Regions from separate parts of the Dryocola baronae genome, predicted to be linked through region 1. Evidence: predicted binding sites of a transcription regulator. Region 1 holds the regulator's gene; each other region holds the start of a gene.
The links. Region 1 encodes PhoB, which activates phosphate uptake and scavenging genes when phosphate is short. Its sites were predicted from a motif close to CTGTCATAAAACTGNCNNAT; they were not measured.
Positions count from the first base shown of each region.

Region 2: uvrB (excinuclease ABC subunit UvrB) is a predicted target of PhoB. The motif match lies at 5,812-5,831, and genes of this name have one in related genera.
Region 3: kdgR (DNA-binding transcriptional regulator KdgR) is a predicted target of PhoB. The motif match lies at 2,862-2,881, and genes of this name have one in related genera.
Region 4: pstS (phosphate ABC transporter substrate-binding protein PstS) is a predicted target of PhoB. The motif match lies at 5,514-5,533, and genes of this name have one in related genera.

Region 1 covers NZ_JBINNY010000001.1:3,931,948-3,939,843, forward strand. Annotated here, with positions in the region: gene brnQ (branched-chain amino acid transporter carrier protein BrnQ) at 1-184, opposite strand, end outside; gene phoR (phosphate regulon sensor histidine kinase PhoR) at 897-2,189, opposite strand; gene phoB (phosphate response regulator transcription factor PhoB) at 2,212-2,901, opposite strand; gene sbcD (exonuclease subunit SbcD) at 3,087-4,304, shown strand; gene sbcC (exonuclease subunit SbcC) at 4,301-7,456, shown strand; gene mak (fructokinase) at 7,552-7,896, opposite strand, start outside.
Region 2 covers NZ_JBINNY010000001.1:3,375,581-3,383,476, reverse strand. Annotated here, with positions in the region: gene bioB (biotin synthase BioB) at 1-914, shown strand, start outside; gene bioF (8-amino-7-oxononanoate synthase) at 911-2,065, shown strand; gene bioC (malonyl-ACP O-methyltransferase BioC) at 2,046-2,804, shown strand; gene bioD (dethiobiotin synthase) at 2,797-3,480, shown strand; gene ACSPHG_RS16085 (hypothetical protein) at 3,653-3,913, shown strand; gene ACSPHG_RS16080 (helix-turn-helix transcriptional regulator) at 3,929-4,447, shown strand; gene ACSPHG_RS16075 (ABC transporter ATP-binding protein) at 4,477-5,187, opposite strand; gene uvrB (excinuclease ABC subunit UvrB) at 6,060-7,896, shown strand, end outside.
Region 3 covers NZ_JBINNY010000001.1:2,049,695-2,057,590, reverse strand. Annotated here, with positions in the region: gene ACSPHG_RS09660 (MBL fold metallo-hydrolase) at 1-986, opposite strand, end outside; gene ACSPHG_RS09655 (YebO family protein) at 1,030-1,317, opposite strand; gene mgrB (PhoP/PhoQ regulatory lipoprotein MgrB) at 1,389-1,532, opposite strand; gene ACSPHG_RS09645 (YobH family protein) at 1,694-1,936, shown strand; gene kdgR (DNA-binding transcriptional regulator KdgR) at 1,979-2,770, opposite strand; gene ACSPHG_RS09635 (MFS transporter) at 2,948-4,321, shown strand; gene htpX (protease HtpX) at 4,369-5,250, opposite strand; gene prc (carboxy terminal-processing peptidase) at 5,442-7,490, opposite strand; gene proQ (RNA chaperone ProQ) at 7,511-7,896, opposite strand, start outside.
Region 4 covers NZ_JBINNY010000001.1:5,002,342-5,010,237, forward strand. Annotated here, with positions in the region: gene ACSPHG_RS23600 (right-handed parallel beta-helix repeat-containing protein) at 1-1,603, opposite strand, end outside; gene glmU (bifunctional UDP-N-acetylglucosamine diphosphorylase/glucosamine-1-phosphate N-acetyltransferase GlmU) at 1,941-3,308, shown strand; gene glmS (glutamine--fructose-6-phosphate transaminase (isomerizing)) at 3,554-5,383, shown strand; gene pstS (phosphate ABC transporter substrate-binding protein PstS) at 5,625-6,665, shown strand; gene pstC (phosphate ABC transporter permease PstC) at 6,750-7,712, shown strand; gene pstA (phosphate ABC transporter permease PstA) at 7,709-7,896, shown strand, end outside.

The sequences.
Region 1 (7,896 bases):
CGACGATGGTCAGCACCGGCAGACCTACCGCGGTCACCAGGAAGCCAAGAGAAGCCCACCAGACGTGCTCACCGGCCTGCAAGCCAACCATAGGGGGGAAAATGATGTTGCCCGCACCGACGAAGAGCGCAAAGGTCATAAAGCCCAGTGCGATGATGTCGCGAGATTTTAAATGATGGGTCATAAAATATTTGCAGCCTGTGGATGTGTGGTGTTGAAAGTATTCAAATTTTTCTGCCGTCCAGCGTGGCAAAAAAGTGGCAGTTGCAGATGACGACCGCAGAAAACACTGTTCCCGATCGGTGGCGAAGAATAGTTGGTCGAATTACCACGCAAATTCAGTCGTATGCTAATGCCAGGGGCGCAATTAAAACGCTTATAGCGTTTGAAGACAAGAAGGGATCCGGAAACCAGATTGATATCCTTAAATTAACCACAAACATAGTGGATAAATTCAATTATTAGAAATTATTATGGTGCATCATGCGGTCAAAACTTCGCCAGAAGACGCGTTTTGGTTAACGAGAGGGTAAAAAACGCGCAGCGGGAGAGAAATGGAAAGGGAGATTGACAGTTTTGGTCAATAAATGTTCAGCGCGCGTTAACCTGTTGGGCGAATAACGCAGGTCGGATAACGTAAGCCGAATACCGTAGGTCGGATAAGCGCCAGCGCCATCCGACGCAATCGTTGGACAGCGCAACTTCATTACTCCCCCGGCGCAATCAGCACCTTAGGTTGAATAACGTAGGTCGGATAAGCGCCAGCGCCATCCGACGCAATCGTTGGATAGCGCAACTTCATTACTCCCCCGGCGCAATCAGCACCTTAGGCTGAATAACGTAGGTCGGATAAGCGCCAGCGCCATCCGACGCAATCGTTGGATGGCGCTACTTCATTACTCCCCCGGCGCAATCAGCCGCTCGGGCAGCACAAAAGAAAACGTCGTCCCCTTGCCGAGCCTGCTTTCAATATCCAGCCGCGCCTCGTGATGGCTCAGGGCGTGTTTAACTATCGCCAGCCCCAGCCCGCTGCCGCCGGTCTGGCGAGAACGCGCTTTGTCCACGCGGTAGAAACGCTCGGTCAGGCGCGGAATGTGCTCCGCCGAAATGCCCGGCCCGTTGTCCGCCACGCTGAACTTCGCGCCCTGCGCCGTTTTGTGCCAGCTCACCGTAATGTGCGTGCCTTCCGGCGTGTGGTTTACCGCGTTGTAGACCAGGTTGGAGATGGCGCTGCGCAGCTGTTCTTCATTGCCGAACACGCGCAGCGACGGATCGACGTCAAACTGTAACGTCTGTTTCTGCTGGCTTAGCGTCTGCGCCTCGCGTTCCACGACGCGCAGCATCAGCGGTACGTCGATTTTTTCATTAAGCACCATCGCCGGCGCCGCCTCGATGCGCGAAAGCGTCAGCAGCTGCTTCACCAGCCCCTCCATGCGCGACGTCTGCTCGCGCATGGTGCCAAGCGCTTTATCCCGCAGCGGCCCTTCCAGGCTCTGGTCCTGCATCATCTCCAGGTAACCTTGCAGCACGGTTAAAGGCGTGCGCAGCTCGTGGCTGACGTTGGCAAAAAAGTTGCGCCGCGCGCCTTCCAGCTGGTGCATCTGCGTCACGTCGCGCGCGACCAGCAGCCACTGCTCGTCGCTGTAGGGCATCACGCGGAATTCCAGATGACGACCGTTATTCAGCACCAGCGTCAGCGGGCGAGTGAACTCTTTGGCGGTCAGATAGCGGGTAAATTCGGGGTAGCGCAGCAGGTTTAAAATATTCTGCCCGTTATCGTCCGGCCAGCGCAGGCCGAGATGCTGCTGCGCCAGGCCGTTGCACCAGAAAATCGTCCCTTCATGGGTAGTCAGCACCACCGCGTCCGGCAGGGATTCCGCCCCGCTGCGAAAGCGCTTAATCAGGCTGCCCAGCTCCTTGCGCCGCTTTTTATTGCGCAGCTGCATCTGATGCAGGCCGTAAAGCAGGGGTTCCCAGCTGCCGCGCCCCGGCGGCGGCGTCATGCTGCGGTCAACCCACAGCCACCAGGACAGGCGCAGTAAATTCCAGAAATGCCAGGCCAGCAGCGCAACAACCGCGCCGAGTAAAAACCAGGGAAGATGGCCGAAAATCAGCCCGAGGATGGCGGCCGGGATGCAGCAGAGCAGCAGCTCCAGCACCAGCCTTTTCCATGACAACCGTTCCAGCACGCGTCACACTCCTTTTGGGAAACTAAAAACGGGTCGAAAAGCGATAACCCGTGCCGCGTACCGTTTGTACCATGCGGTCGTGACCGCTCGTCTCCAGCGCCTTGCGCAAACGTCGGATATGCACGTCCACCGTGCGATCCTCAACGTACACATTGGTGCCCCACACGTGGTTAAGCAGCTGCTCGCGGCTGTAAACGCGCTCCGGGTGCGTCATAAAAAAGTGCAGTAGCTTGAATTCGGTCGGGCCCATATCGAGCGGGTTTTCGCCGGTCATCACGCGGTGCGAGGACGGGTCGAGGCTCAGCCCCTGCATTTCGATAACCTCTTCCACCGCCATCGGCGATATACGGCGCATCACGGCTTTGATACGCGCCACCAGCTCTTTAGGGGAAAACGGCTTGGTGATGTAGTCGTCGGCGCCCACCTCAAGGCCGCGCACGCGGTCTTCTTCTTCGCCACGGGCGGTCAACATCATTACGGGGATTTCACGGGTCAGCGCTTCGCGCTTGAGGTGTTTAATAAACTGAATGCCGGAACCGCCGGGTAGCATCCAGTCCAGCAGAATCAGGTCGGGGAAAGGCTCAATTAATAGATTTACCGCACTGTCATAGTCTTCTGCTTCTACCGGCTGAAAACCGTTTTGTTCGAGCACAAAGCTCACCATTTCGCGAATTGGAGCTTCATCTTCTACGACTAAAATGCGTCTTGCCATGATTTACCCTGTTGAAAAGAGGCCGACTCTTAGTGATTGTGCGCCAGTATGCGTCAGATTTGTTACAGATTTATGAAAAGTATGACGGCCAGATGACTCAACGTTTTTAATTATGACGTGTCGATGGGCCGTGGGCAGCGACTCCTTTATAATCCCCCTCACGCTTTTTTGCCACAGGACGGATTATGCGCATCATCCACACATCGGACTGGCACCTCGGTCAGAACTTTTACACCAAAAGCCGCGGGCCGGAACATCAGGCTTTCCTCGACTGGCTGCTGCAGGCTGTCGTTCTTCATAGCGTGGATGCGATAATCGTGGCGGGCGATATTTTTGATACCGGCTCGCCGCCGAGCTACGCCCGCGAGCTGTACAACCGTTTTGTGGTGCAGCTGCAAAGCACCGGCTGCCAGTTGGTGGTACTCGCCGGAAACCACGACTCCGTGGCGACGCTCAACGAATCCCGCGAGCTGCTCGCCTGCCTGAACGCCCGCGTTATCGCAAGCGTACGGCACGACGCCTGCGAACAAACTTTAGTCCTGAATAAGAAAGACGGCACGCCGGGCGCGATCCTCTGCCCGATCCCGTTCCTGCGCCCGCGCGACATTCAGAGCAGCCGGGCGGGGCTTAGCGGCCATGAAAAACAGCGCTCGCTGATGGAAGCCATCACCGAACATTATCAGCAGTGTCACGCCGCGGCCGTCGCCGCGCGCGGCGAGCAGAAGCTGCCGATCATCTCCACCGGGCATTTAACCACCGTCGGCGTCACCAAAACGGACGCGGTGCGCGACATCTATATCGGCACGCTCGACGCCTTCCCGGCGCAAAACTTCCCGCCCGCCGACTACATCGCGCTTGGGCATATCCATCGCGCCCAGCTTATCGGCGGCACGGAACACATTCGCTACAGCGGCTCCCCCATCCCGCTCAGCTTCGACGAAACCGGCAGGCCGAAAAGCGTTTACCTGGTTGAATTTGCCGACGGCGCTTTAAAAGAAGTGACCGCGCTCCCCGTTCCCGTCAGCCAGCCGCTGGCGGTGATAAAAGGCTCGCTCGCTGAAATCGAAAAGCAGCTGGAACAGTGGCGCGACGCGGCCCCGGAGCCAAAGGTCTGGCTGGATATCGAAATCGCCACCGACGAATACCTGCACGACATGCAGCGCCACATCCAGCAGCTCACCGAAAGCCTGCCCGTAGAGGTTGTGCTGCTGCGCCGCAGCCGCGAACAGCGCGAACGGGTCATCGCCCGCCAGCATAAAGAAACGCTGAGCGAGCTAACCGTGGAAGAGGTGTTTGAGCGCCGCCTGGCGCAGGAAGAAACAACCGAAGAACGCTCCCAGCGCCTGCGTACCCTGTTCGCACAGACCGTAGCAGGCCTGCACGACGCGGAGGAGCAAGCATGAAAATCCTCAGCCTGCGCCTGAAAAACCTCAACTCGCTGAAGGGCGAGTGGAAAATCGACTTTACCCAGGAGCCGTTCGCCAGCAACGGCCTGTTTGCCATTACCGGGCCAACCGGCGCGGGGAAAACCACGCTGCTGGACGCCATCTGCCTTGCGCTCTACCACAAAACGCCGCGCCTCAATACCCTTTCCCAGTCGCAGAACGACCTGATGACGCGCGACACCGCCGAGTGTCTGGCGGAGGTAGAGTTTGAAGTCAAAGGCGTGGCCTACCGCGCCTTCTGGAGCCAGAACCGCGCGCGCAACGCGGCGAACGGCAACCTCCAGGCCCCGCGCGTAGAGCTGGCCGAGGTCGAAACCGGCAAAATCGTCGCCGATAAGGTAAAAGACAAGCTCGACGCCACGGCCAAACTCACCGGCCTGGACTACGACCGCTTCACCCGCTCGATGATGCTCTCGCAGGGGCAGTTCGCGGCCTTTTTAAACGCCGATGCCAACGACCGCGCTTCGCTGCTCGAAGAGCTAACCGGCACCGAGATATACGGCACCGTCTCCGCCGCGGTGTTTGAAAATCACAAGAACGTGCGCGGCCAGCTTGAGAACCTACAGGCGCAGGCCGCAGGCGTCGCCCTGCTAGGTGAAGAGCAACAGCAGCAGCTTACGACAGGTTTGCAGGCGCTTACTCTGGAGGAGAAAACGCTGCTGGAAGAACAGCAGAAACTCCAGCAAAACCAGCAGTGGCTGAGCCAGCTGGCCCAGCTTACGGGCGGCCATCAGCAGGCAAAACAGGCGCTTAGCGCATCTGAACAGGCGCTGCAGGACGCGGCACCGTGGCTTGAAAAACTGACCCGCGCCCAGCCCGCAGAAAAGCTGCGCCCGCACTGGCAAAGCTTACAGGAGCATCAAAAAACGCTGCAAAGTACGCGGGCTAAGAGTGATGAAGTAAATGCTCGCTTACGGCAGGCAACCCAGCGCCGCCAGCAAATCCGCCAGCTTGCGGCCAGCCAGTCGGCAAAGCTCAGGGATGAAAGCGAACGACTGCACGCGTGGTTAAAAATGCACGACAGGTTCAGGCTGTGGGGCGCGGAGCTTGCCGGGTGGCGCATGGCGTTTACCCAGCAGCAGCGCGACGCCGCCCAGCTCGAGGCGTTAAGCCGCGACATTGCCGCAGGCCAGCAGCAGCTTCAGGCGCAGCCTGCGGTTGAGCTTGTTCTCGCAGGGGAAGAAGTAAGCGCTCATTTACAGGCGATAACCGCCGCCCGCCCTAAGCGCCAGCAGCTCGCCACGCTACAGCCGCAGTTCGCCTCGCTGGCCAGGCGCAAATCTCAGCATTTGCAGGAGATCGCCGCTCTCGACCAGCAGATCGCCCAGGGCGACGCGGAGCTGGCGATCAAGCGCCAGCAGTACAAAGAGAAGCGCAGGCACGAAGAGGATCTGGCGAAGGTCTGCGAGCTGGAGCGGCGAATCGTCAGCCTCGAAGCCGAGCGCGCGCATCTTCAGCCCGACCAGCCCTGCCCGCTCTGCGGTTCCACGCAGCACCCGGCGGTGGCGGAATATCAGGCCATGCATCCCGGCGAGAACCAGCGGCGGCTGGTCGCCCTCCAGCAGGAGGTATCGGCCCTTGCAGAACAGGGTTCGGCGGCCAAAGCCCTGTTGGACGCCCAGCGACAGCAGCAGGAGAAAATCACCGCCGCCGCCAGGACGCTCGATGAAGAAGAGGCCACGCTGCGCGCCCGCTGGCAGCAGCTTTGCGCGGAGCTGCACATTGCCCTGACGCCGGAGGACGATCTCAACGAGTGGCTGGAAGGCGAAGAGCGCCGCGAGCAGCAGCTCAATCAGCTAAGCCAGCGGCTTGTCCTTGAAGAGCAGCTTGCGAAAGCGCAGCTTCAGCACGGCAGGCTGGAAGCCGAAATCGCCTCCGGGCGTAGCGAACTGAACGCCGCACTCGAAAAAGCAGGCTTGCAGCACCCCGCCCACGGCGAAGAGAACGCCTGGCTTGCACAGCGGCAGCAGGAATCCCAAAAGTGGCAGCAGCACCACGAACGCCTGCCGCAGCTCCAGCAGCAGCTTGCCACGCTGGATAGCGTGCTGGAGGCGTTTGCCGATGACGGCAGCGCGCCGCCTGCGCTAACGGAGGCGGAACAGGCCCAGGCGCTGCAAGGCTGGCACAGGCTTCACGCCGAATGCATCTCGCTGGAAAGCGAGTGGAAAACGCTAGGGCAGCAGCGCGAGCAGGAAGAGGCGCGCGTCGCCCAGGCGCGTGAACAGTTCATCAACGCGCTGGCCGACAGCCCGTTCAGCGATGCGCAAGCCTTCCAGGCCGCGCTGCTGGACGAGGGCGAACGCCAGCGGCTCGAGCTGAAAAAACAGCAGCTTGAACAGCAGCACCAGCAGCAGACGATTCTTTGCCAGCAGGCGGAAAAAGCGCTGGCCGAGCATCTGGCCGCCCGCCCAACGGCGCTTGCGGATGACGCGGAGCTTGCCGCCCTGCAACAGCAGCTCCAGCAGCTAAACCAGCAGCTGCGCGACAACACGACGCGGCAGGGGCAAATCCAGCAGCAGCTTCGCCACGACGCGGAAAACCGCCAGCGCCAGCAGGGGCTGATGCTGGCCATCGCCGAATGCCAGCAGCAGGTGGAGGACTGGGGCTATCTCAACGCGCTGATTGGCTCCAAAGAGGGGGACAAATTCCGCAAGTTCGCCCAGGGGCTAACGCTCGACAATCTGGTGTGGCTGGCGAACAACCAGCTTACCCGCCTGCACGGCCGCTACCTGCTCCAGCGCAAGGACAGCGAGGCGCTGGAGCTACAGGTGGTGGACACCTGGCAGGCGGACGCGGTGCGCGACACCCGCACGCTGTCCGGCGGCGAAAGCTTCCTGGTGAGCCTTGCGCTGGCGCTGGCGCTGTCGGATCTGGTGAGCCACAAAACGCGCATCGACTCGCTGTTCCTCGACGAAGGCTTCGGCACGCTGGATGCGGAAACGCTCGACACCGCGCTCGACGCGCTGGATACCCTGAACGCCAGCGGCAAAACCATCGGCGTGATAAGCCACGTCGAGGCGATGAAGGAGCGTATCCCGGTGCAAATTAAGGTGAAGAAGATTAACGGGCTGGGGGTCAGCCGTTTAGCGAAGGAGTTTGCCGTCGGGTGACTTGCGCAGTGTCGGATGGCGCTTCGCTTATCCGACCTACGTCAGGCCTGGTATTTGTAGGGTGGATGGCGCTTGCGCCATCCACCTTATAAATCTTACTTCTCCACCGGCCAAAGCCACGCCGCGCCGCGCACGCCGCTGGAATCGCCGTGTACCGCCTTGCGGATCGGCGTTTCAAATTCGCCGCCAAACACCCACGGCTTCACCAGCTGCGGCACCGTCTTGTAAAGGCGCTCGACGTTACTCATGCCGCCGCCCAGCACGATGACGTCCGGATCGAGGATATTAACGATGTGGGCCAGCGATTTCGCGAGGCGCGTTTCGTAGCGGCTAATCGCCAGCTCCGCGAGCGGGTCCTGCTGCTCGGCGAGGTGCATAATCTCGTTGCCCTTAAGCTGTTTTCCGCTCAGGCGCTGGTAATCAAGCGCAAAACCGGTGCC
Region 2 (7,896 bases), 560 kb from region 1:
GTACGCTGCTGTCGATCAAAACCGGCGCCTGTCCGGAAGACTGTAAATACTGTCCGCAGAGCGCGCGCTACAAAACGGGGCTTGCGTCCGAACGCCTGATGGAGGTCGAGCAGGTGCTGGATTCCGCCCGCAAGGCGCGCAACGCGGGCTCGACCCGCTTCTGCATGGGGGCCGCCTGGAAGAACCCTAACGATCGCGATATGCCCTACCTCGAACAGATGGTGCAGGGCGTGCGCGAAATGGGGCTGGAAACCTGCATGACGCTCGGCACCCTAACCGACGCCCAGGCGCAGCGCCTGGCGGCGGCCGGGCTTGATTACTACAACCACAACCTCGACACCTCGCCGGAATTCTACGGCAACATCATCACCACGCGAACCTATCAGGAGCGCCTCGACACGCTCGATAAAGTGCGCGATGCGGGCATAAAAGTGTGTTCCGGCGGCATCGTCGGGCTTGGCGAATCCGTGAAGGATCGCGCGGGCCTGCTGCTCCAGCTGGCAAACCTGCCTACGCCGCCGGAAAGCGTGCCGATCAACATGCTGGTGAAGGTCAAAGGAACGCCGCTTGCCGAAAACGACGACGTGGACGCGTTTGACTTCATCCGCACCATCGCCATCGCGCGCATCATGATGCCGACCTCGTTCGTCCGCCTGTCCGCGGGCCGCGAGCAGATGAGCGAGCAGACCCAGGCAATGTGCTTTATGGCCGGGGCGAACTCGATTTTCTACGGCTGCAAGCTGCTCACCACGCCGAACCCGGAAGAAGACAAGGACGTTCAGCTGTTCCGCAAGCTGGGCCTCAACCCGCAGCAAACCACGACCGAGACGGGCGACAACGAGCAGCAGCAGCGGCTCGCCTCCCAGCTTCTGACGGCGGACACGGACAAGTATTACAACGCGGCGGCGGTATGACCTGGCAGCAGCGCATCGAGCAGCAGCTTGCCCAACGACGCGCCGACGACAGCTTTCGCACAAGGCAGGTCCACGAACGCGGCAGCGGGCGCTTTCTGGTCAGCAGCGGCAGGCGGCACCTGAACTTTTCCAGCAACGACTATCTGGGCCTGAGCCAGCATCCCGACGTCATCCGCGCCTGGCAAAAGGGCGCGGAGGAATACGGCGTCGGCAGCGGCGGCTCCGGGCACGTAACGGGCTACGGCGAGGCTCATAAGCAGCTGGAAGACGAGCTGTGCGACTGGCTCGGCTACCCGCGCGCGCTGCTGTTTATCTCCGGCTTTGCGGCGAATCAGGCCGCGATCGCCGCGCTTGCGCAAAAGCAGGATCGCATCATTGCCGACAGGCTCAGCCACGCCTCCCTGCTGGAAGCGGCAATGCTCAGCCCCGCGCAGCTGCGTCGTTTCGCACACAACGACGTTCAGGCGCTCGACGGGCTGCTTGCCGGTGACTGCGAAGGCGGTCAGCTGGTGGTGACCGAGGGCGTGTTCAGCATGGACGGCGACCAGGCTCCCCTTGGCGACATCGCGGCTGCCACGCGCCGCGCCGGGGGCTGGCTGCTGGTGGACGACGCGCACGGCATCGGCGTGCTTGGCGAAGAGGGGCGCGGGAGCTGCTATCAGCAGCAGGTTCAGCCAGAAATACTCATCGTCACCTTCGGCAAAGCCTTTGGCGTGAGCGGCGCGGCGGTTTTATGCAGCGCGGACGTAGCGGATTATCTGCTGCAGTTTGCGCGTCACCTGATTTACAGCACCGCGATGCCACCGGCCCAGGCCTGCACGCTATCGGCGGCGTTACGGGTGATTCGCAGCGGCGAGGAAAGGCGCGAGCGGCTTCGTCGTAACATTGCAGACTTCCGCCTTGGCGCAGCGCGGCTCCCGCTTGGCCTGCGGGATTCGCAAACGGCCATTCAGCCGCTGATTGTTGGCGAGAACGCCCGTACGCTCGAGCTTGCGGCCCGAATGCGCGAACGCGGGTTTTGGCTCACCGCCATTCGTCCGCCAACCGTTCCTGCGGGCAGCGCGCGGCTGCGCGTGACGCTGACCGCCGACCACACGCGCGACGACATCGCGGCGCTGTTGGAGGCTCTTTATGACGAAACCGGTAAATAAACTCGCCGTAGCCCAGGCCTTTGGCCGCGCGGCGGCAACCTACGACGATTTTGCAGAGATTCAGCGCACCAGCGGCAGCAGTCTCATCAACCGCCTCGCCGGGCGTGAATTTGCGCAGGTGCTGGACGCCGGATGCGGAACCGGCTGGTTTAGCCGCTACTGGAAGGCGCAGGGAAGCCACGTCACGGCGCTGGACCTGTCGCCAAAAATGCTAAGCGTTACCCGCGAGCAGGGGGCGGCCGACCGCTATCTGGAGGGGGATATCGAATCCCTGCCGCTGGCAGACGAGCAGGTTTCGCTCGCCTGGAGCAACCTTGCGGTTCAGTGGTGTAACGACCTGCGTCAGGGGCTTGGCGAGCTTTATCGCGTGACCAAACCCGGCGGCTGCGTGGCGTTCACCACCCTTGCCGCAGGTTCGCTCCCGGAGCTTCACGACGCGTGGCGGGCGGTGGATGAAAGAGCGCACGCCAACGAATTTTTAACGACGGACGAGATTGAATCCGCCTGCCGGTCATGGCGCGCGGCGCTGCACGTTGAGCCGGTCACGCAGTATTTTCCGGATGTAATGAGCGCGATGCGCACGCTTAAAGGGGTGGGGGCCACGCACCTGCATGACGGGCGAAAAAGCTCGGTCATGACGCGCCAGCAGTTACAGCGGCTGAGCCTTGCCTGGCCGCAGCGCGACGGCGCGTTTCCGCTCACCTGGCAACTGGTTTCAGGAGTGATTGAACGTGATTAAAAAATGGTTTGTAACCGGAACCGATACGGAAGTAGGCAAAACCGTAGCAAGCTGCGCGCTGCTGCAGGCGGCGGCGCGGGCGGGCTACCGTGCCGTGGGCTATAAGCCGGTGGCTTCCGGCAGCGAAATGACGCCTGAAGGCATCCGCAATAGCGACGCCCTTGCGCTGCAGCGCAACAGCAGCGTTGAGCTGCGCTACGAACAGGTCAACCCGCTGGCCTTTATGGAGCCAACTTCACCGCATATCGTTAGCCGGGACGAAGGGCGTCCCATAGAGTTTGCCACGCTTTCCGCCGGGCTTGAGGCCCTTACGCAACGGGGTAACTGGCTACAGGTCGAAGGGGCAGGCGGTTGGTTTACGCCGCTTTCAGATTCCACAACCTTCGCCGATTGGGTGGTAAAGGAGCGGCTTCCGGTCATTCTGGTAGTGGGCGTGAAGCTTGGCTCCATTAACCACGCGATGCTCACCGCCCAGGCGGTGGAAAGCGCGGGGCTGAAGCTTGCGGGCTGGATTGCCAACGACGTGCAGCCAGCGGGCAGGCGCCACGAGGAGTACCTGGCAACGCTGAAAAGCGTTATCCCCGCCCCGATGCTCGGCGAGATCCCCTGGCAGCCAGAACTTACCGATACCACGCCGCTTGGGCACTATCTCGATTTATCCCATCTTGCGGGGTAGGCCGCATTTTCCCTTATCATCAATGCAACGCCCGATAACCGCTTCGGGCGCTCTCGCAAAATCCTGCATCCGCAAAAATTACCGCTATCCCCTCACAAACGAACAAGATAAATTATCGCCATCTTTTGTTGTCATGTGACAACTGCTTGTGAGATAGTCATCAGGAGGATAAATGGCGCGCAGAGTGCATCCCAATAAAGAAATTGAGTCCGCATTACGTTATGCGGAATATCTCGGCTGGCGGGTGAAGCCCGGCGGCGCGCAATGCTGGGGTAAGATTTACTGCCCGTGGAACGATAGCGCATGTCGATGCGGGGAATTTTGCATCAGCTGCGTCTGGCGCTCGCCGCGCAACGCCTGGAATCACGCCAGGCAAATCAGACGGGTGGTGGACGCCTGCGGCCAGAACGCGCAGGGGCAAGTACAGCATTGAATCAAGGAGAAAAGAATGTCGGAGTTTAGCTTCACACTGATCTTTACCCTGCCGCGCAACGGCAAGCAGCCTGAATCATGGGTAGAGGCGCTGGGGGAAAACGGCTGTGACGATGCGCTGGTTGGCATCGGCATCACCGGCAGAATCGCCCTCAATTTTACCCGCGAGGCGCAAAACGCAAGGCAGGCCGTGGTATCCGCCATTCACGACGTGAAGCGCATTATCCCCGGCAGCGCGCTGGTGGAGGTCACGCCGGATCTGGTTGGCCTGACTGACGTTGCCGAACTGCTTGGCTTTTCCAGGCAGTACATGCGCAAGGTGATGGTCAGCCGCGAGGCTTTTCCCGCGCCGGTGCATGACGGTAAGACCGCCATCTGGCATCTGGATTCAGTGCTGCACTGGCTGCGCGAGGTCGGCGTAAGCAAAATCCCTTTGCCGCTGCTGGAGCTTTCAGCGGTCACGCGGCAGTGCAACCTGCAGCGCGAGCTGGCGGCGCTCGACGCAGACCTGCAAAACCAGATTGGGCCGCTATAGCAGCGTGGGCTGGCGGTGAGCCGCTATCGTCATGGCGTTATCCAGTTTGCTACCAGCCTGTCGTCAAGAAGCTCGACGTTGCCCTGGGCCACGTTTCGCCCGCGGTGGAGCAGGCAGAAGCGGTCCGCCACGCGGCGAATGAAGGACAAACGCTGTTCGACAAGCAAAATCGTCAGGCCAAAGTCGCGGTTAATCCTGCGAATAATGCCGCCCAGCTCATGGATAAAACGCTGCCCGTGTCCAAAGGTGGGTTCATCCAGAATCAGCAGCTTTGGCTCGGTGACCAGCGCTCTGGCAAGCGCCAGCTGCTGTTGGAGATCGCCGTTCAGCTCGCCGCCGCGCGCGTAGCGCAATGCGTACAGCTCGGGGAAAAGGTCGTAAACCATACCGGGAATGGTGCGCGCCCGCTCGTTGCCCGCCAGCAGCGCAATCTGCAAATTTTCCTCAACGGAAAGCTGCGAGAAAATGCGTCGCTCCTGTGCGACATAGCTCATGCCAAGCGCGGCTCGTCCTTCAACGGGTTTGCTCAGCAAATCCTGGGGCGGCAGGCCCGCCTCATTCCAGACTATGCTGCCGCTGCTTATCGGCAGATAGCCGGTGATACAGTTCACCAGCGTGGTCTTGCCCATTCCCGGCGCGCCCAGCACGCAGGTGCATTCTCCTTTGGTCAGCTCAAGATCGAGATTCCATAAGATGTGGTTCTCACCATAAAACTGATTCACGGCGTGCAAACTCAACATGTGCATCTCCTCAAGACAGGTTAAGTACCTCTTCCACATCGCGGGCGCAGGCCGGCAATAAACCCCTATCACCACGGCGTCCTGCATCTCTCCCGAAGGAGGGGTTAGGTTTTTCAATACGTAATCTGCAATTCCCTTGCCATCTCCCGGCTGCGGCGCGGTAATGTCTTAACTTTGAGAATCGCCTCATAAATTTGGCTGACCTAAAACCTGCGGCCTACTACCTTGCCGCTTCGCTGCACTTGCCTGGTGCTGCCGCTTTGTCGTTTTTGGTGCAGATAAAGTAAAGAAAAGGGCATGATATATGCTTGATTTGTGAGCGGCATCATGGGTGTGACTAAGGCGAAATTGCCCCGGAAATAAGTAAAAAAAAAGGCGGAAAAAATTTTTCCGCGCTCGCACACCAAAAACAGGGACTTTTGCGGGCGGCTACCCGAAAGGGCTGGATGGACTTATCCACTATTCCTGTGGATAACCTTGTGCATTAGAGTTAGAAAACTATGGGTAAGCGAGAGCGGGCGCGGCCTGCGCGCGAATTGACGCGAAACCGGTCTTTTGGAAATATTTCTTTAAAATTAGATAGTTAAATAAAATCAATCCGTGTAAGAAAAGTGTCAAAGAAGCAGGTATCACTTTTATTACACTGCTTGACAAATGTTAAAAGCTGAAAAAATCTGGGGATAACCGTCATCTGATAGTGATAAATCCCGTCTTTGACGAAATTGTGTCCAAACCCGGCGAGGATTTGTCCGGCTAGCTGAGATTGTTCTGTACGTAACTGGTTTTTCATCCAGTATTTTTTACTGGCAAAAATCCCTATGCAGAGTAAAATTATCGTCCGGCCCGCTCGTCTCTTCATCAGGTAGCCATTCATGAGTAAAGCGTTCAAACTTAATTCCGCATTCAAACCCTCCGGCGATCAGCCAGCAGCCATTAAACGTCTGGAAGAGGGGCTGGAAGACGGCCTCGCCCACCAGACGTTGCTGGGGGTAACCGGGTCAGGTAAGACCTTTACCGTGGCTAACGTGATTGCCGATTTGCAACGCCCGACCATGGTGCTCGCCCCTAACAAAACGCTGGCGGCACAGCTGTATGGTGAGATGAAGGAGTTCTTCCCGGACAACGCCGTGGAATTCTTCGTTTCCTACTACGACTACTACCAGCCCGAGGCCTACGTCCCAAGCTCGGACACCTTTATCGAAAAAGACTCCTCGGTTAACGAACACATCGAGCAGATGCGCCTTTCGGCAACCAAAGCGCTGCTCGAACGCCGTGACGTCATCGTGGTGGCGTCCGTTTCCGCCATCTACGGCCTGGGCGACCCGGATCTCTATCTGAAAATGATGCTGCATCTCACCAAAGGGATGATCATCGATCAGCGCTCCATTCTGCGCCGTCTGACCGAGCTGCAATACAGCCGTAACGACCAGGCCTTCCAGCGCGGCACCTTCCGCGTGCGCGGCGAGGTGATAGACATCTTCCCGGCAGAGTCGGACGACATGGCCCTGCGCGTGGAGCTGTTTGACGAAGAGGTTGAACGCCTGTCGCTGTTTGACCCGCTAACCGGGCAGGTCGACCAGGCGATTCAGCGCTTTACCGTCTACCCCAAAACCCACTACGTCACGCCGCGCGAACGTATTTTGCAGGCGATGGAAGAGATCAAAGTTGAGCTGGCCGACCGCCGCAAGGTGCTGCTGGCTAACAACAAGCTGCTGGAAGAGCAGCGTCTGACCCAGCGCACCCAGTTCGATTTAGAAATGATGAACGAGCTGGGCTACTGCTCGGGCGTTGAAAACTACTCGCGCTTCCTTTCCGGGCGCGGTCCGGGCGAAGCGCCGCCTACGCTTTTTGACTATCTTCCCGCTGACGGCCTGCTGGTGGTGGACGAATCGCACGTCACCATTCCGCAGATTGGCGGCATGTATCGAGGCGACCGGGCGCGTAAAGAAACGCTGGTGGAATACGGCTTCCGCCTGCCGTCGGCGCTCGATAACCGTCCGCTAAAATTTGAAGAGTTCGAAGCGCTGGCACCGCAGACCATCTACGTCTCGGCGACGCCCGGCAACTACGAGCTGGAAAAATCCGGCGACGATATCGTTGACCAGGTTGTGCGCCCAACGGGCCTGCTTGACCCGATTATTGAAGTGCGCCCGGTGGCGACCCAGGTCGATGACCTACTGTCGGAGATCCGCAAGCGCGTAGAAATCAACGAGCGCGTGCTGGTCACCACGCTGACCAAACGCATGGCGGAAGATCTCACCGAATACCTCGAAGAGCACGGCGAACGCGTGCGCTACCTGCACTCGGACATCGACACCGTAGAACGCATGGAGATCATCCGCGATTTGCGCCTCGGCGAGTTCGATGTGCTGGTGGGCATCAACCTGCTGCGTGAAGGCCTGGATATGCCGGAAGTCTCGCTGGTGGCGATTCTGGACGCCGACAAAGAGGGCTTCCTTCGTTCCGAACGCTCGTTGATTCAGACCATCGGACGCGCGGCGCGTAACATCAACGGCAAGGCGATTCTCTACGGTGACAAAATCACCCCGTCAATGGCGAAGGCGATTGGCGAAACCGAGCGCCGCCGCGAGAAGCAGCAGCGCTACAACGAAGAAAACGGCATTACGCCGCAGGGCCTGAACAAACGCGTGGTTGATATTCTGGCGCTGGGCGAGGGGATGGCGAAAACCAAAGGCCGCCTGAAAAGCA
Region 3 (7,896 bases), 1.9 Mb from region 1:
AATAAGGCCACGCTCTCGCCGATACGGAACGGCGTGAAACCATCCTCTTCAACTCCTGCATCACGTAGGGCAGCATTTAGCTCAGCAGGTGGCATATCGAGCGATTCATCAGCAAGTTCGAAAACCCCCCAGTGGATTGGCACGGTTTTTGGCCTGCCGATATCTTGCCAGAGCGTAACCGCCTGCTGCGGATCCATATGGTGGCTGCCCATAAACCAGCGAGGCGAATAAGCACCGATAGGAATAGCGGCCGCGTCGAGTGGCCCAAGCCGCAGGGCGATATCCGCTAAATCTGGCGTATAGCCAGTGTCGCCACTGAACCAGAAGCGCAACTGCTGGGATTCAACGATCCATCCGCACCACAGGCTGCGGTTACGATCCCAAAACGAACGCATGCTCCAGTGTTGCGCGGGCACTGCGGTCATCACCATGCCTTTCCAGTTCGCGGCCTGCCACCAGTCCAGCTCCGTGATGTGACGTATGCCGCGACGGGCGAACCACTTTTTAAGGCCCAGCGGGACAAAAAAGTGGGCATCCGGGAAACGGCGGCCAATACGACGCACGGTAGCGCAATCAAGATGATCGTAATGGTTGTGCGAGATGAGCACCGTATTCAGCTGCGGAAGCTCGTCAATCCTAAGGGATATGGGGGTTTTGCGCTGCGGACCCGCGAAAGGGAGCGGTGAAGCGCGCTGAGAGAAAACGGGGTCGGTCAGAAGGTATTGCCCTTGCAGGCGCAAAAGTATGCTTGCATGCCCCAGCCACCAGATGCGGTCATCTTCGCCCGTCACGCTGGCTTTTTGCCACCAGCGTTCGGTAAAGGCCGGGTAACCTGCGCTGGGAGGATGCGGCAGCCCCTGCGCCTTTCTTTCTTCACGCCAGCGCTTTACATCGCCCTGCTGGCGTTTTGATGCGTGCAGATTACGAAAGCCATCGGGCAGATGGTGCGGCTGATTGGGATCGAACCAGGGATTTTTCCACGGCATACCGGCTCCTGAAGGGAAAATCAGTCAACCGCCCGATCAGGGGTTACCGCTCGGCGACCAGACGGACAAAATCGTCTTCTTCTTCGTCTTCGTCTACGACAGGTGCCGCTTTTTTCTCAACTTCGGGTTCGTTTGCTTCACACAGGCGACGCAGCAATGCGTTCTGGCGCTTTTGCTGATCGAGCAGCTCTTCAAGCAAAGCAACCTGCTCGTTCGCCCGGCTGCTGGCACGATTAACGAAGAACCACAGGATCAAGCCCACCAACAGCACAACCAGAGAGACAGCCAAAGACGCAATGTTAAAAATGCCAACGTTTAGTTCGTTCATCATACCACCTCAACAAAACGCGTATTCTACACCTGCCCGGCCATAAGGGGATCGCCACAATGATTAAAAATACCCTACCAGGGGATAAATTTATTGATTGTGCAAATGCCGCTGAAAAACTGTACATCCTGATCGCACATCACATTGACCATTTGGGTCCATAACAGGAGGCAGGCGACGATTATCACCGCCATGATAACCCATCGGTACTTTTTCACTCATGTCTCCACTTCAGCACTAAATTCACTCCAGCCTATCACTGCTAAATTAAACCTAGCTTAACTGCGGGTGCATTTCACAATTCGGAATATTGATATTGTGGACACAGCACAATCCACTACGCTTAGCGTCGGAATACACAGCAAAAAAAGAGGTTTCCATGCGTATGGTTATTCGTACCATCATCGTTTTGGCACTTGTGTGGATCGGTCTGCTTTTATCAGGCTACGGCGTATTAATTGGCAGCCACGAAAATGCCGCAGGTCTGGGATTGCAGTGCAAATACCTGACGGCGCGCAACGTTGTGACCGCGCAGTTCGTTCATACCGAAAGCGGCATTGTCGGCCTCACCAACTGCCCCGTCCTGCGCAAAAGCGAAACCGTTATCGATAATGGCCAGTAACAAAAAACGCCGCATTTAGCGGCGTTTTCTTTGAATATCCGCTCAGAACGGGTATTCGTGATAACCCATTTGCTCAGAGATCGTGCGGGCAGCGTCATGCAGCATTGCAACGTACTCGTGCAAACGGTCTTCAGAGAAGCGTAGCGTCGGGAAGGAAATACTCAACCCGGCGATAACCACGCCGAAGCGGTCAAATACCGGTACGCCAATGCAGCGCAGCCCTTCTTCCTGCTCCTGATTATCTTCACCGTAACCCTGCTCGCGTACCTGGTCGAGCTGCGGCAGCAGTTCTTCGGTGCTCATAATCGTGCGGTCGGTGCTGCGGGTATATTCCACGCCGGAGAGAATCTCTTTCACTTCTTCGCGGTCACGCCACGCGAGCAGAACTTTACCGATTGCCGTGCTGTATAACGGGTTACGACGCCCAACGCGAGAGTACATGCGCAGGTTATACATGGAATCGATTTTGTGGATGTAGACGATGCTGTCTTCATCCAGCGCGCCCAGGTGAATGGTTTCTTTGGTCAGACGCGAAAGCTCGCGCATCTGAATATCCGCACTGCGGATCAAGTCAACGTTTTGCAGCGCACGCGCGCCTAATTCAAACAGTTTTAACGTCAGAGAATACTTCTCGGACTCACCTTCCTGAGCAACGTAGCCCAGCGACTTCATGGTTTGCAAAAAGCGATAGACGGTGCTTTTTGACATCATGACGCGTTGCGAAAGTTCAGTGATGCCAATTTCACGTTCTTCGCCAAGAGCCTGTAAAATGCCAAAAACTTTCAGCACAGAAGAGACAGAATCAGGTTGTTTATCCAGATCTGCGATTGCCATTAATCACCTCGATCGCACGTGTTTTATAAAAATCAGAACTGGTTTTTAGTATAAGTTGACGACCAGTCTATCGCAATGAATCTATGCTATTTCGTTACAAATCTGCGACATATCCCAGAAATATCAATGCTAAAATATTTGTACACAGAATAACACCCATAAAGTCACACTATTCCCATGGATAAATCTCTTCCTGACGGGCTTGCCGTCCCGCAGCGCTATGGGGCGATCTTCGCCATTGCGTTGGGCATTACGATGGCCGTGCTCGACGGCGCTATTGCAAACGTTGCGCTGCCAACGATCGCCCGCGACCTGAGCGCCAGCCCCGCCGAATCAATCTGGGTGGTAAACAGCTACCAGATAGCCATTATCGTCTCTCTGTTATCCATGTCTTTTTTGGGCGACATCTTTGGCTACCGCCGGGTTTACCAGTGCGGACTGGTACTTTTCTGCCTGACCTCACTGTTCTGCGCGCTATCCACCTCGCTGCCGATGCTCACCTTTGCTCGCGTGCTCCAGGGCTTCGGCGGGGCGGCATTAATGAGCGTGAACACCGCTCTAATACGGCTGATTTACCCGCAGCGCTTTCTCGGGCGCGGGATGGGCATTAACTCCTTTATTGTCGCCGTCTCTTCCGCCGCGGGGCCAACCATCGCGGCGGCAATCTTATCCGTTGCCTCGTGGAAGTGGCTGTTCCTGATAAACGTGCCGATTGGCATAGTGGCGCTGATTCTGGCGCTGCGCTTCCTGCCGCCAAACCAGCAGAAGTCCCAGGGGCAGCGTTTTGATATCCCAAGCGCCATCATGAACGCCCTGACCTTTGGCCTACTTATTTCGGCCATCAGCGGTTTCTCCCAGGGCCAGTCAAGCACGTTGATTCTTGCCGAGCTGGCAGCGCTTGCCATTATTGGCTATTTCTTTATCCGTCGGCAGCTGGCGCTCCCCTTCCCAATTCTGCCGGTCGACCTGCTGCGCATTCCCATATTTTCACTGTCGATGGGCACCTCCGTCTGCTCTTTTGCCGCCCAGATGCTGGCCTTCGTTTCGCTGCCTTTCTTCCTGCAAACCGTGCTGGGCCGCAGCGAAGTGGACACCGGACTGCTGCTCACGCCGTGGCCGCTTGCCACGATGGTGATGGCACCTCTTGCAGGCTATCTGATTGAGCGCGTCCACGCGGGCCTGCTGGGCGGAATTGGCCTTGCCGTAATGGCAACCGGCCTGTTTGCCCTTGCCCTGCTGCCGCAGAATCCTACCGATTTCGACATCATCTGGAGAATGGTGCTGTGCGGCGCGGGTTTTGGCCTTTTCCAGTCGCCAAACAACCACACGATTATTTCCGCAGCGCCCCGCCATCGCAGCGGCGGAGCCAGTGGGATGCTGGGCACGGCAAGGCTGCTCGGACAAAGTACCGGAGCCGCGCTGGTTGCCCTGATGTTCAATATGTTCCACAACCACGGCACCCACGCCTCGCTCATTTTGGCGGGAAGTTTCGCAACGCTTGCCGCCATCGTCAGCAGCCTGCGAATGTCACAGCCCAGAACGCAGGCATAAAAAAAGCGTGCCGCTAAGGGCACGCTTTTTGACGTCTTTCTAAACGCTTACTTCAGGTAGTCGCCGTTACGCAGTGCTTCGATACGTTTGTCCAGCGGCGGGTGCGTCATAAACAGTTCGCTCATCGACTTCGCCTTACCGTTGATGCAAAACGCCATCATGCTGCTGGCTTCCTGAGGCTCATAGCTGGTTTTCAGGCGCTGTAGCGCAGCAATCATTTTCTCACGCCCAACCAGCTTCGCCGAACCGGCATCCGCATGGAATTCACGGTGGCGGGAGAACCACATGGTGATGATGCTGGCGAGAATACCAAACACCAGTTCCAGCACCGTTGCGACCGCAAAATAAACCAGCGGGTTGCCGTTGCTGCTTTCACCTTCGTCACGGTTCCCGGACAGGAAGCCTGAGGCAACCTGCGCGATGATACGGGAAATAAATATAACGAATGTGTTCACTACGCCCTGAATCAGCGTCATGGTAACCATATCACCGTTTGCGACGTGGCTGATTTCGTGAGCGATCACGGCCTCAGCTTCATCGCGGCTCATGTTTTGCAGAAGACCGGTGCTGACGGCCACCAGCGAAGCATCGCGGCGAGCGCCCGTGGCGAACGCGTTGATGTCCGGCGCATGGTAAATGGCAACCTGTGGCATAGCGATGCCAGCCTGTTGCGACTGACGGCGAACCGTTTCAATCAGCCAGCGTTCCGTTTCATTGCGCGGTTGTTCAATGACTTCCCCACCAACTGAACGTAATGCCATCCACTTGGACATCAGCAGGGAAACGATAGAACCACCAAAGCCAAACAATACCGCCATGATCATCAGACCGGAAACGCTGCTTGACTGGATCCCCGTCAGGCTTAGCACCAGCCCGAAAACGACCATAACCGCAAGGTTGGTCAGCAGGAAAAGCCCGATACGCATCATAATTTTCTTTTTACCTCGGTTAAAAATACGCACTGTGCGTTACCCCACATCGTAGGGGCAAGCCTGCCATTTTCAAGCATCATCACACTACAAGTGGTTAATAATACATAACTTTACATTTTATGGGGGCGGGGCTGACGTGACGTGAGATAGGTAGAAAAACGGGCACAATTTCTTGTGCCCGTTGGGAGTTACTTAGCTGCTGCCGGTTGTTCAGCCGGCTTGTCCTGTTCCATCTTTGCAAAGTCCAGAGCAATGTGAACCGTTTCATCAAGATACGGATCCGGCTCCTGGTAATCCTTCGGCAAATCGTCGAGTTTTTTCAGCGGGGCCTTCCCTTCACGCTTATAGCGATCGTTGATGCGCGCCAGCCGCGTGGCGTCGTCTTCCTGATTTTCTTTCTCACGCTGGGCGAGATTCAGGGAAACGATGCTGCGTTTCTCTTTCAGGGCATTGAAACGAGCAATGTCCTTCATGATGTACTGGAACTCCGGGTCCGCAGCGATGCGGTCCTGGTGCAGCTTCAGCAGCTGCGGCTCAAACGGTTTCAGATCGCCTGACTTAACGTAGGTTGCAGCGTTAATGCTATCCCACGGCAGGGCGTTATCTTCAAACTTCTCGCCGGTTTCGGTCTCTTCGGTACCGGTAGGCATCATGATGTCTGGCGTGACACCTTTACGCTGCGTACTGCCGCCGTTGATGCGGTAGAACTTCTGAATGGTGTACTGCACTGAACCCAGAGCAGGCCATTCCGGACGCAGCATCTGATCGTAAATACGATTCAGAGAACGATACTGCTGCACGGTGCCTTTACCGAAGGTTGGCTCACCCACGATCAGCGCACGACCGTAATCCTGCATCGCCGCGGCGAAGATTTCAGATGCCGAGGCGCTAAAGCGGTCAACCATCACCACCAGCGGGCCTTTATAGTACACAACGCCGTCGGTATCGCTGTCTTCACGAACTTTACCGTTGTTGTCGCGCACCTGAACCACCGGGCCGCTTGGGATAAACAGACCGGACAGCGAAACCGCTTCGGTCAACGCGCCGCCGCCGTTAGAACGCAGATCGATGATCACGCTCTTCACGTTCTGTTTTTCCAGCTTCTGCAGCTGAACCTTAACGTCGTCCGTCAGACCAACGTAGAAGCCTGGAATATCCAGCACGGCCACTTTGTCTTTGCCGACGGTTTTCACGGTCAGTTTCACCGCGCGATCTTCAAGACGAATACGTTCACGCGTCAGGGTAACGATGCGGGTTTTGGTGCCTTTACCGGCAGGCAGGATCTCAAGGCGCACTTTGCTGCCCTTCGGCCCTTTGATCAGCGCAACGACGTCATCCAGACGCCAGCCGATGACGTCAACCATCCCTTTGCCCGTCTGACCTACGCCTACGATACGGTCGCCAACGGTAATCGCCTTGCTCTTGGCTGCCGGGCCACCGGCGACCATGGAATTGATAACCGTATAGTCATCATCCATTTGCAGCACCGCGCCGATACCTTCCAGAGACAGGCTCATTTCAGTATTGAACTGCTCGGTATTGCGCGGCGAGAGGTAGTTAGTATGCGGGTCGATTTCATGCGCGAACGCGGTCATCGCCAGCGAGAAAACGTCTTCGCTATTGGACTGTGCCAGGCGGCGAATCGCGAACTGATAACGCTTGGTCAGCGTTTCGCGGATCTCCTGCTCGGTTTTGCCGGTCAGCTTAAGGCTCAGTTCGTCATACTTGACCTTACCGTCCCAGAGTTTATTCAACTCATCAACGCTTGTCGGCCAGGGTGACTTGCTGCGGTCGAGATTAAACGTGTCGTTGCCGGTGAAATCCATCGGCTTTTCGAGCACCTTCAGCGCGTACTGATAGCGCTCAAAACGACGTTTTTGACCCAGGTTGTACAAATCATAAAACACATCCAGCTTGCCTGAACGTAGCTCATCACCAATCTGGTTTTTCTTAGCCGCGAACTGCTCTACGTCGCTCGCCAGCAGCACGTTGTGGCTGTAGTCGAGCAGATTCAGGTAGCGGTCAAAGATTTTGGCGGAGAATTTTTCGTCGAGGTCAAACTGGCGGTAGTGCGAGCGAGTAAAGCGCGAGGTTACGCGCTCACTCACCGTGGCATGCTGTGCTTCTTCCTTTAACTGCGGGATTTGGTCAGCGCGCGTGATGTTATCGACGGCAAGCGCGCTGCCTGTCAGAAACAACAGGCTAGCGACGGCCGTAAGCTTAAAGAGTTTGTTCATGCCCGGGTCTGGCCTCCGTTTCAGAACTGCAAGTGTTCTGCGCGTACAATCATAGCCATACCAGAAGTCAGCTGTACACGGACGCCATCTTTGGTAATTTCCAATACGGTGGCATCCATCGCGTTGTTACCCGCTTTGACTTTAATTGCCTGTCCAACCTGCAGGGCTGAAATATCCGTCACTGGCGTGCGTTTTTCCTCGCGAGGAGCCTGAGCAGCGGGCTTATCGGCACGAGGTTTGCGTTCTGTTGCTTCTTTACGACGTGGTGCTGCAGGGCGCGGTTTACGCTCGCGACGAGGTTTGTCTTCGACAGTCTCACCGTTAGCGATAGCAGCTTCACGTTTTTTAGCCTGCTGTTCGGCACGCTGGGCCTGAACGCGGGCTTTGGCTTCTTCAAGCTGTTTGC
Region 4 (7,896 bases), 1.1 Mb from region 1:
TCACGGCAAAGCCATCGGCATTAATCTTGCCGGGATCTTCATTACTGAAGGACTCGGAATTCACCACGCGGTTGAAGCTTGCCCAGAGCGGGCGCGGCACGTCTGCGGGCGACGATATCTGAATGCCCGTGTCGTCGTTTTTATAGGCCGTGACGTTTTCTATCAGATTATGGCTGCCCTGCACGCGCAGGCTTTTGTCCGTGACGTCTATTCCCTTCAGATGCCAGTAGCTGCCGTCCAGCAGCAGGCCGTGAATTACCGCTTTACCTTCGGCTTCCAGCGTTTTCATTTTTCCTTTCAGACCGCTGGCGGTAATTGGGATGGCCGCCTGCGCGTAGTCCCCGCTGGCCAGTATGATTTTCCCACCCGGCGGAACGAGTGAAACAGCGCTTGCCAAATCGAGCGGGGATGCCTGCGTTCCTTCGCGATCGGCTTTGCCGTCTGGCGCGACGTACAGCGTATGGCCTTTTACGTTCTCGATTTGTTCTACCGTAAAGTCATGAACCACCGGAGCGCGGTCTTTTCCCGCGGCAGGCGTGAATGTCACCGTAAAACGGTTTGTCTCTTTTAAGGTTGTAGGCAGGGTGAACGGCTCGCCGGCAGCGGCGGCTTTATCCTGACCGATCACAATTTCATCCTGACGCACGGTGAAGCTGCCGTCGTAGCTCGCTCGCGCCTGGATGACGTATTGGCCGGTGGTGCTTTTTTCCGGCGAGGCGATTTGCATGATGACCGGCCATTCCTTCGCTACAAAAGGCGCTGAGGCAACGATCTGTGCCGCGCTTGTTGCCAGCGAGGCATCGCGCACCGTGATTTTTGCATTACGGGAAGCGAAGAAGCCGACGTAATACCGATCCTTATCCTGCACGGTGACGCTATCGGCGCCCTTCACGGTCTGCGAAACCCACGCCTGTGTACCCTCTGGTGCCCATGAGGTGATAAACCCGTTGTTGGTGCGTTCCAGCTTCATACGGAAGGTCGGCGTTTTGCTCAGGTCTATCTCTTCCTGATAGCTCTTGCGGGAAATAGCCGAGCCCGTATTGCCCCAGGGCTGCGTGATTCCGTCACGGGCAATGGCCTGCATTTTTACACGCCGCGCGTCTTTCTTATCCTGGGTCATAATGACGTTCATCACCATGTTGGACGCTGCGGGGAATTCCTCATAGCCCTCTTTAAGCGGCTCCTGGCGCGGGTTACCGAGCACATCGCGCACCAGCATTCCTGCCCCTTCCTGAGCGGCAGGCTTAGCCCCGTTTTCCGGGCCAAACTGTTCGACGGTTACCGTCGCCTGCAGTACGAAATTCTCATTGCTGGGTATGGCCGTATAGAAGAAGGTCAGTCCGTCATGGGAATTGGCTATTTTGCCGCCCCGGCTTTCAATGGTGACCGGCCGGGAAAGATCGACACCGTCATCATGCTTAAGCGTTTTTCCGTCGATGGTGACGTTATTTACACCCACTTTTTCAGGCAGTACGTTTGATGAAAAGTTAACATCGGTAGATTGCCCAAAGGCGATGGCGTGCCAGACGGGCTGCTGCGCGCCAGCGGACAGGGTAAAAGCCGCGCTGCATAGGGTAAGGGCCAAAGGTAATTTTGACGCCATGTTATTCTCCTTATAAATGGTTGGCGCCATTATGAGTAAAAATGAAACAGTGTTTCTTTTATGTGTGTCACAAACGTTCATTTTTAAAACAAAACCACCATAAACGGTAGGCCGCTTTATTCCAGACTGAAAAGAAGCCGTAATCCAAAGAGATGGGGCAATATCAGTCGATTGGGTGTACTTATTTGCTCTGAATCTGCCTACACTTGGGCACAAAGATAGTTGAAAAGACGGGTCGGCGTGCGAATTTCCGCCAACGTGTTTTTTGATGCAAAATATGTAGAATTTTCAACGTTAAAACGCTTAACTTCTCTCACAAATTATAGTCAGGACGCGTATGTCAAACAGTGCGATGAGCGTGGTTATCCTTGCCGCTGGTAAAGGAACCCGTATGTATTCCGATCTCCCGAAGGTGCTTCATACCCTCGCCGGGAAACCTATGGTGCAACATGTTATTGATGCGGCGAATAATTTAGGCGCGCAGCGTGTGCATCTGGTGTACGGTCACGGCGGCGATCTGCTGAAACAAACGCTGAGCGATGACTCGCTCAACTGGGTCCTGCAGGCGGAACAGTTGGGCACCGGTCATGCGATGCAGCAGGCCGCGCCGTTCTTTGCCGACGACGAAGACATTCTGATGCTCTACGGCGACGTGCCGCTGATTTCCGTGGAAACGTTGCAGCGCCTGCGTGAAGCAAAACCGCAGGGCGGCATCGGCCTGCTGACGGTAAAACTCGACGATCCAACCGGCTATGGCCGTATCGCGCGTGAAAACGGTAACGTAGTTGGCATCGTTGAGCACAAAGACGCCTCGGACGAGCAGCGCAAAATCAACGAAATCAACACCGGCATTTTGATCGCCAACGGCGCGGATCTCAAACGCTGGCTGGGCAAGCTCGACAACAACAACGCTCAGGGCGAGTTCTACATCACCGATATCATCGCGCTGGCGCATCAGGAAGGACATTCCATCACTGCGGTTCACCCGGACAGGCTCAGCGAAGTGGAAGGCGTGAACAACCGCCTTCAGCTTTCCCGCCTGGAACGCGTATATCAGACCGAACAGGCAGACAAACTGCTGCTGGCGGGCGTGATGCTGCGCGATCCGCAGCGTTTCGATCTGCGCGGCGAGCTGAGCCACGGGCGTGATGTGGAAATCGATACTAATGTGATTATTGAAGGCAAGGTCACTTTAGGCCATCGCGTGAAGATCGGCAGCGGCTGCGTGCTTAAAGACTGCTCGATTGGCGATGACTGCGAAATCAGCCCTTACTCCGTCGTGGAAGACGCCACGCTTGCGGCTGCCTGCACCATCGGTCCGTTTGCCCGTCTGCGCCCTGGCGCTGAGCTGGCAGAGGGCGCGCACGTTGGCAACTTCGTGGAAATGAAAAAAGCGCGCCTCGGTAAAGGCTCAAAGGCGGGGCACCTGAGCTACCTCGGCGATGCTGAAATCGGCGACAACGTTAACATCGGCGCGGGCACCATCACCTGCAACTACGATGGCGCGAACAAGCACAAAACTATCATCGGTAACGATGTGTTTGTCGGTTCCGACACCCAGCTGGTGGCCCCGGTTACCGTCGCGAATGGCGTAACCATTGGCGCAGGTACCACGGTGACGCGCAACGTCGCAGAAAACGAATTAGTCATTAGCCGCGTTAAGCAAACCCATATTGCGGGCTGGCAGCGACCGGTGAAGAAGTAATGCCAAAGCGGTGGGTGGCACCTTGCTTACCCACCCTACGAATCCAGCGTAGGTCGGGTAAGCGCAGCGCCACCCGACAAATCAGCCCATAAAATTTTGGCGAGGGGAAACCATAATTCCTCCGCCCATTAGCAGTACCAAAACTATAACCCCACTCTCTACAAGGCTCGGGGCTCCGGAAAAACCGGAAAATACAGGTCAGCGACAACACATGGCGGAATCGCCATTATCAGGAATTAACTACTATGTGTGGAATTGTTGGCGCGGTCGCGCAACGTGATATCGCTGAGATCCTTCTCGAAGGATTACGTCGTCTGGAATACCGCGGCTATGACTCCGCGGGGCTGGCCGTCGTAGACGAACAGGGTCACATGACCCGCCTGCGTCGTCTGGGTAAAGTACAAAAACTGGCGGAAGCTGCCGAAGAAACCGCGCTGCACGGCGGCACAGGTATTGCCCACACCCGTTGGGCAACCCATGGCGAACCTTCTGAAGTGAACGCTCACCCGCATGTGTCCGACCATATCGTGGTTGTCCACAACGGCATTATTGAAAACCACGAACCGCTGCGTGAAGCATTGCAGGCGCGCGGCTACACGTTTGTTTCTCAGACCGATACCGAAGTAATCGCTCACTTAGTGCACTGGGAGCTGGAACAGGGCGGCTCGCTGCGCGAAGCCGTGCTGCGCACCATTCCTCAGCTGCGCGGTGCCTACGGTACGGTGATCATGGATACCCGTAATCCGGGCGTTCTGCTGGCCGCGCGCTCCGGTAGCCCGATGGTTATCGGTCTCGGCATGGGCGAAAACTTTATCGCGTCCGACCAGCTGGCGCTGCTGCCGGTGACACGTCGCTTTATCTTCCTGGAAGAAGGCGATATCGCCGAAGTGACCCGCCGTGCCGTTACCGTGTTCGACACCAAAGGCGAACAGGTGGAGCGTCCGGACATCGAATCTAATCTGCAGTACGACGCGGGCGACAAAGGCATTTATCGCCACTACATGCAGAAAGAGATCTACGAACAGCCTAACGCCATCAAAAACACCCTGGCCGGGCGCATCAGCCACGGCGAAGTCGATTTGACCGAGCTTGGCCCGCAGGCCAACGAAATGCTCTCTCAGGTTGAGCACATTCAGATTGTCGCCTGCGGCACCTCCTATAACTCAGGGATGGTTTCTCGCTACTGGTTTGAAGCTTTAGCGGGCGTGCCTTGCGACGTGGAAATCGCCTCTGAATTCCGCTACCGCAAATCCGCGGTGCGCCGTAACAGCCTGATGATCACCCTTTCCCAGTCCGGGGAAACGGCGGATACCCTGGCAGCGCTGCGCCTGTCTAAAGAGCTGGGCTACCTGGGGTCGCTGGCGATTTGTAACGTGCCGGGCTCATCCCTCGTGCGCGAATCCGATCTGGCGCTGATGACCAACGCGGGCACCGAAATCGGCGTAGCGTCCACCAAGGCGTTCACCACCCAGCTGACCGTTCTACTGATGCTGGTGGCGAAACTTAGCCGCCTGAAAGGTGCCGATGCGCAGATTGAGCACGACATCGTGCACGGCCTGCAGGCCCTGCCGAGCCGCATCGAGCAGATGCTGTCGCAGGACAAACGCATCGAAGCGCTGGCGGAAGATTTCTCCGACAAGCATCACGCGCTGTTCTTAGGCCGTGGCGATCAGTATCCGATCGCGATGGAAGGCGCGCTGAAGCTCAAAGAGATCTCCTACATTCATGCGGAAGCCTACGCGGCGGGCGAGCTGAAACACGGCCCGCTGGCGCTGATTGACGCGGATATGCCGGTAATCGTGGTGGCTCCAAACAATGAGCTGCTGGAAAAACTGAAGTCCAACATCGAAGAAGTGCGCGCGCGCGGCGGCCAGCTGTACGTATTTGCCGACCGCGATGCAGGCTTTGCCAGCAGCGATAATATGCACATTATCGAGATGCCACATGTAGAAGAGGTCATTGCGCCAATCTTCTACACCGTGCCGTTGCAGCTGCTGTCTTACCACGTTGCGCTGATCAAAGGCACCGATGTGGACCAGCCGCGCAACCTCGCAAAATCGGTTACCGTGGAATAATTTCTGGACCCGATTTGTTTCTAAAAGCTGCCTTTTGGCAGCTTTTTTATTATCGGGATAATATTTGTAAGTGGTTGTTTAATATTGGATAAATTTAATTATTTCGCTTAAGTGACACCGTCTAAGAGGGTTGTCATAAAACTGTCATAATTCGTACATTTAACTGTCACCAAACTGTCCTATTTTCTATCCTGCAACGACTTAACAACGAATTACGTTTATCACCTCTGCAGGAGACATTATGAAAGTTATGCGTACCACTGTCGCAACTGTTGTCGCCGCGACCTTATCCCTGACTGCTTTTGGCGCATCTGCCGCTGCAAGCCTGACTGGTGCCGGTGCAACATTCCCTGCGCCGGTGTATGCCAAATGGGCAGATACCTACCAAAAATCAACTGGTAACAAAGTAAACTACCAGGGTATCGGCTCCTCAGGTGGCGTTAAACAAATTATTGCTAATACCGTGGATTTCGGTGCGTCTGATGCCCCACTGGCTGACGACAAGCTGCAGCAGGAAGGCCTGTTCCAGTTCCCGACCGTCATCGGCGGCGTGGTGCTGGCGGTTAACCTGCCGGGCGTGAAGTCCGGTGAGCTGGTGCTCGACGGCAAAACCCTGGGCGATATCTACCTCGGCAAAATCAAAAAATGGGATGACGAAGCTATCGCTAAACTCAACCCAGGCATGAAGCTTCCACAGCAGAACATCGCGGTTGTGCGTCGTGCTGACGGCTCCGGTACTTCCTTCGTCTTCACCAGCTACCTGGCGAAAGTGAACGAAGAGTGGAAATCCAAAATCGGCGCGGGCTCTACCGTTAACTGGCCAACCGGCTTGGGCGGCAAGGGTAACGACGGTATCGCCGCCTTCGTTCAACGTCTGCCGGGTTCCATTGGTTACGTTGAATATGCTTACGCTAAGCAGAACAACCTCGCTTACACCAAGCTGATTTCAGCCGACGGCAAGCCGGTCGCCCCTTCTGAAGAAAACTTTGCTAACGCCGCCAAAGGCGCTGACTGGAGCAAATCTTTCGCTCAGGATCTAACTAACCAGAAAGGTGCGGAAGCGTGGCCTATCACCTCCACCACCTTCATCCTGGTTCACAAAGAGCAGAAGAATCCGCAGCAGGGCGCTGAAGTGCTGAAGTTCTTCGACTGGGCATATAAAGAGGGTGCAAAACAGGCTAACGACCTGGATTACGCTTCCCTGCCAGATGCCGTGGTTGAGCAGGTTCGCGCTGCATGGAAAACCAACGTCAAAGACAGCTCCGGTAAGGCGTTGTATTAATTTAGCATTATGACGAAAATGTCGGGTAAGCGTAGCGACACCCGACATTTCGTAAGAAACGTATTCAAACTAAAAGAGTAATTTATGGCGGTAAGTAAGCCGACGTTCAAAGCCCCTGGTAAACAAGGCGATGTCATCTTCAGTGCGCTGGTAAAACTGGCTGCGCTGATTGTGCTATTTCTGCTGGGCGGCATTATCATCTCGCTCATCATCTCCTCCTGGCCAAGCATTCAGAAGTTTGGCTTCGCGTTCCTGTGGACCAAAGAGTGGGATGCCCCTAACGATATCTATGGTGCGCTGGTGCCGATTTACGGCACGCTGGTCACCTCGTTTATCGCACTGCTGATTGCCGTGCCGGTGAGCTTTGGTATCGCCCTGTTCCTGACCGAACTGGCGCCCGGCTGGCTGCGTCGCCCGTTAGGCATCGCCATTGAGCTGCTGGCCGCCATTCCCAGTATCGTTTACGGCATGTGGGGCCTGTTTATCTTTGCACCGCTGTTTGCGAAGTACTTCCAGGAGCCGGTTGGCAACGTGCTTTCCTCCGTGCCGATTGTCGGCGCGCTGTTCTCCGGCCCGGCGTTTGGTATCGGTATTCTCGCCGCAGGCGTAATTCTGGCCATCATGATCATTCCCTACATCGCCTCGGTTATGCGCGATGTGTTTGAACAAACGCCGGTGATGATGAAAGAGTCGGCCTACGGCATCGGCTGCACCACCTGGGAAGTTATCTGGCGCATCGTCCTGCCGTTCACCAAAAACGGCGTGATCGGCGGCGTAATGCTGGGCCTTGGCCGCGCGCTGGGCGAAACCATGGCGGTGACCTTTATCATCGGCAACACCTACCAGCTCGACAGCGCCTCGCTGTACATGCCGGGCAACAGCATTACCTCTGCGCTAGCGAACGAATTTGCCGAAGCGGAATCTGGCCTGCATACCGCAGCGCTGATGGAGCTTGGCCTGATCCTGTTTGTTATCACCTTTATCGTGCTGGCGATCTCTAAGTTCATGATCATGCGCCTGGCGAAGAACGAGGGGACGCGCTCGTGACCACAATGGAAATGCAACCTAAAGCACAGCTGGCGGAATCGCGCCGCAAGATGCAGGCGCGTCGCCGCATGAAAAACCGTATCGCCCTGACGCTCTCCATGGGCACCATGGCGTTCGGCCTGTTCTGGCTGGTGTGGATTCTTTTCTCGACAATTACGCGCGGTATCGACGGCATGTCGCTTGC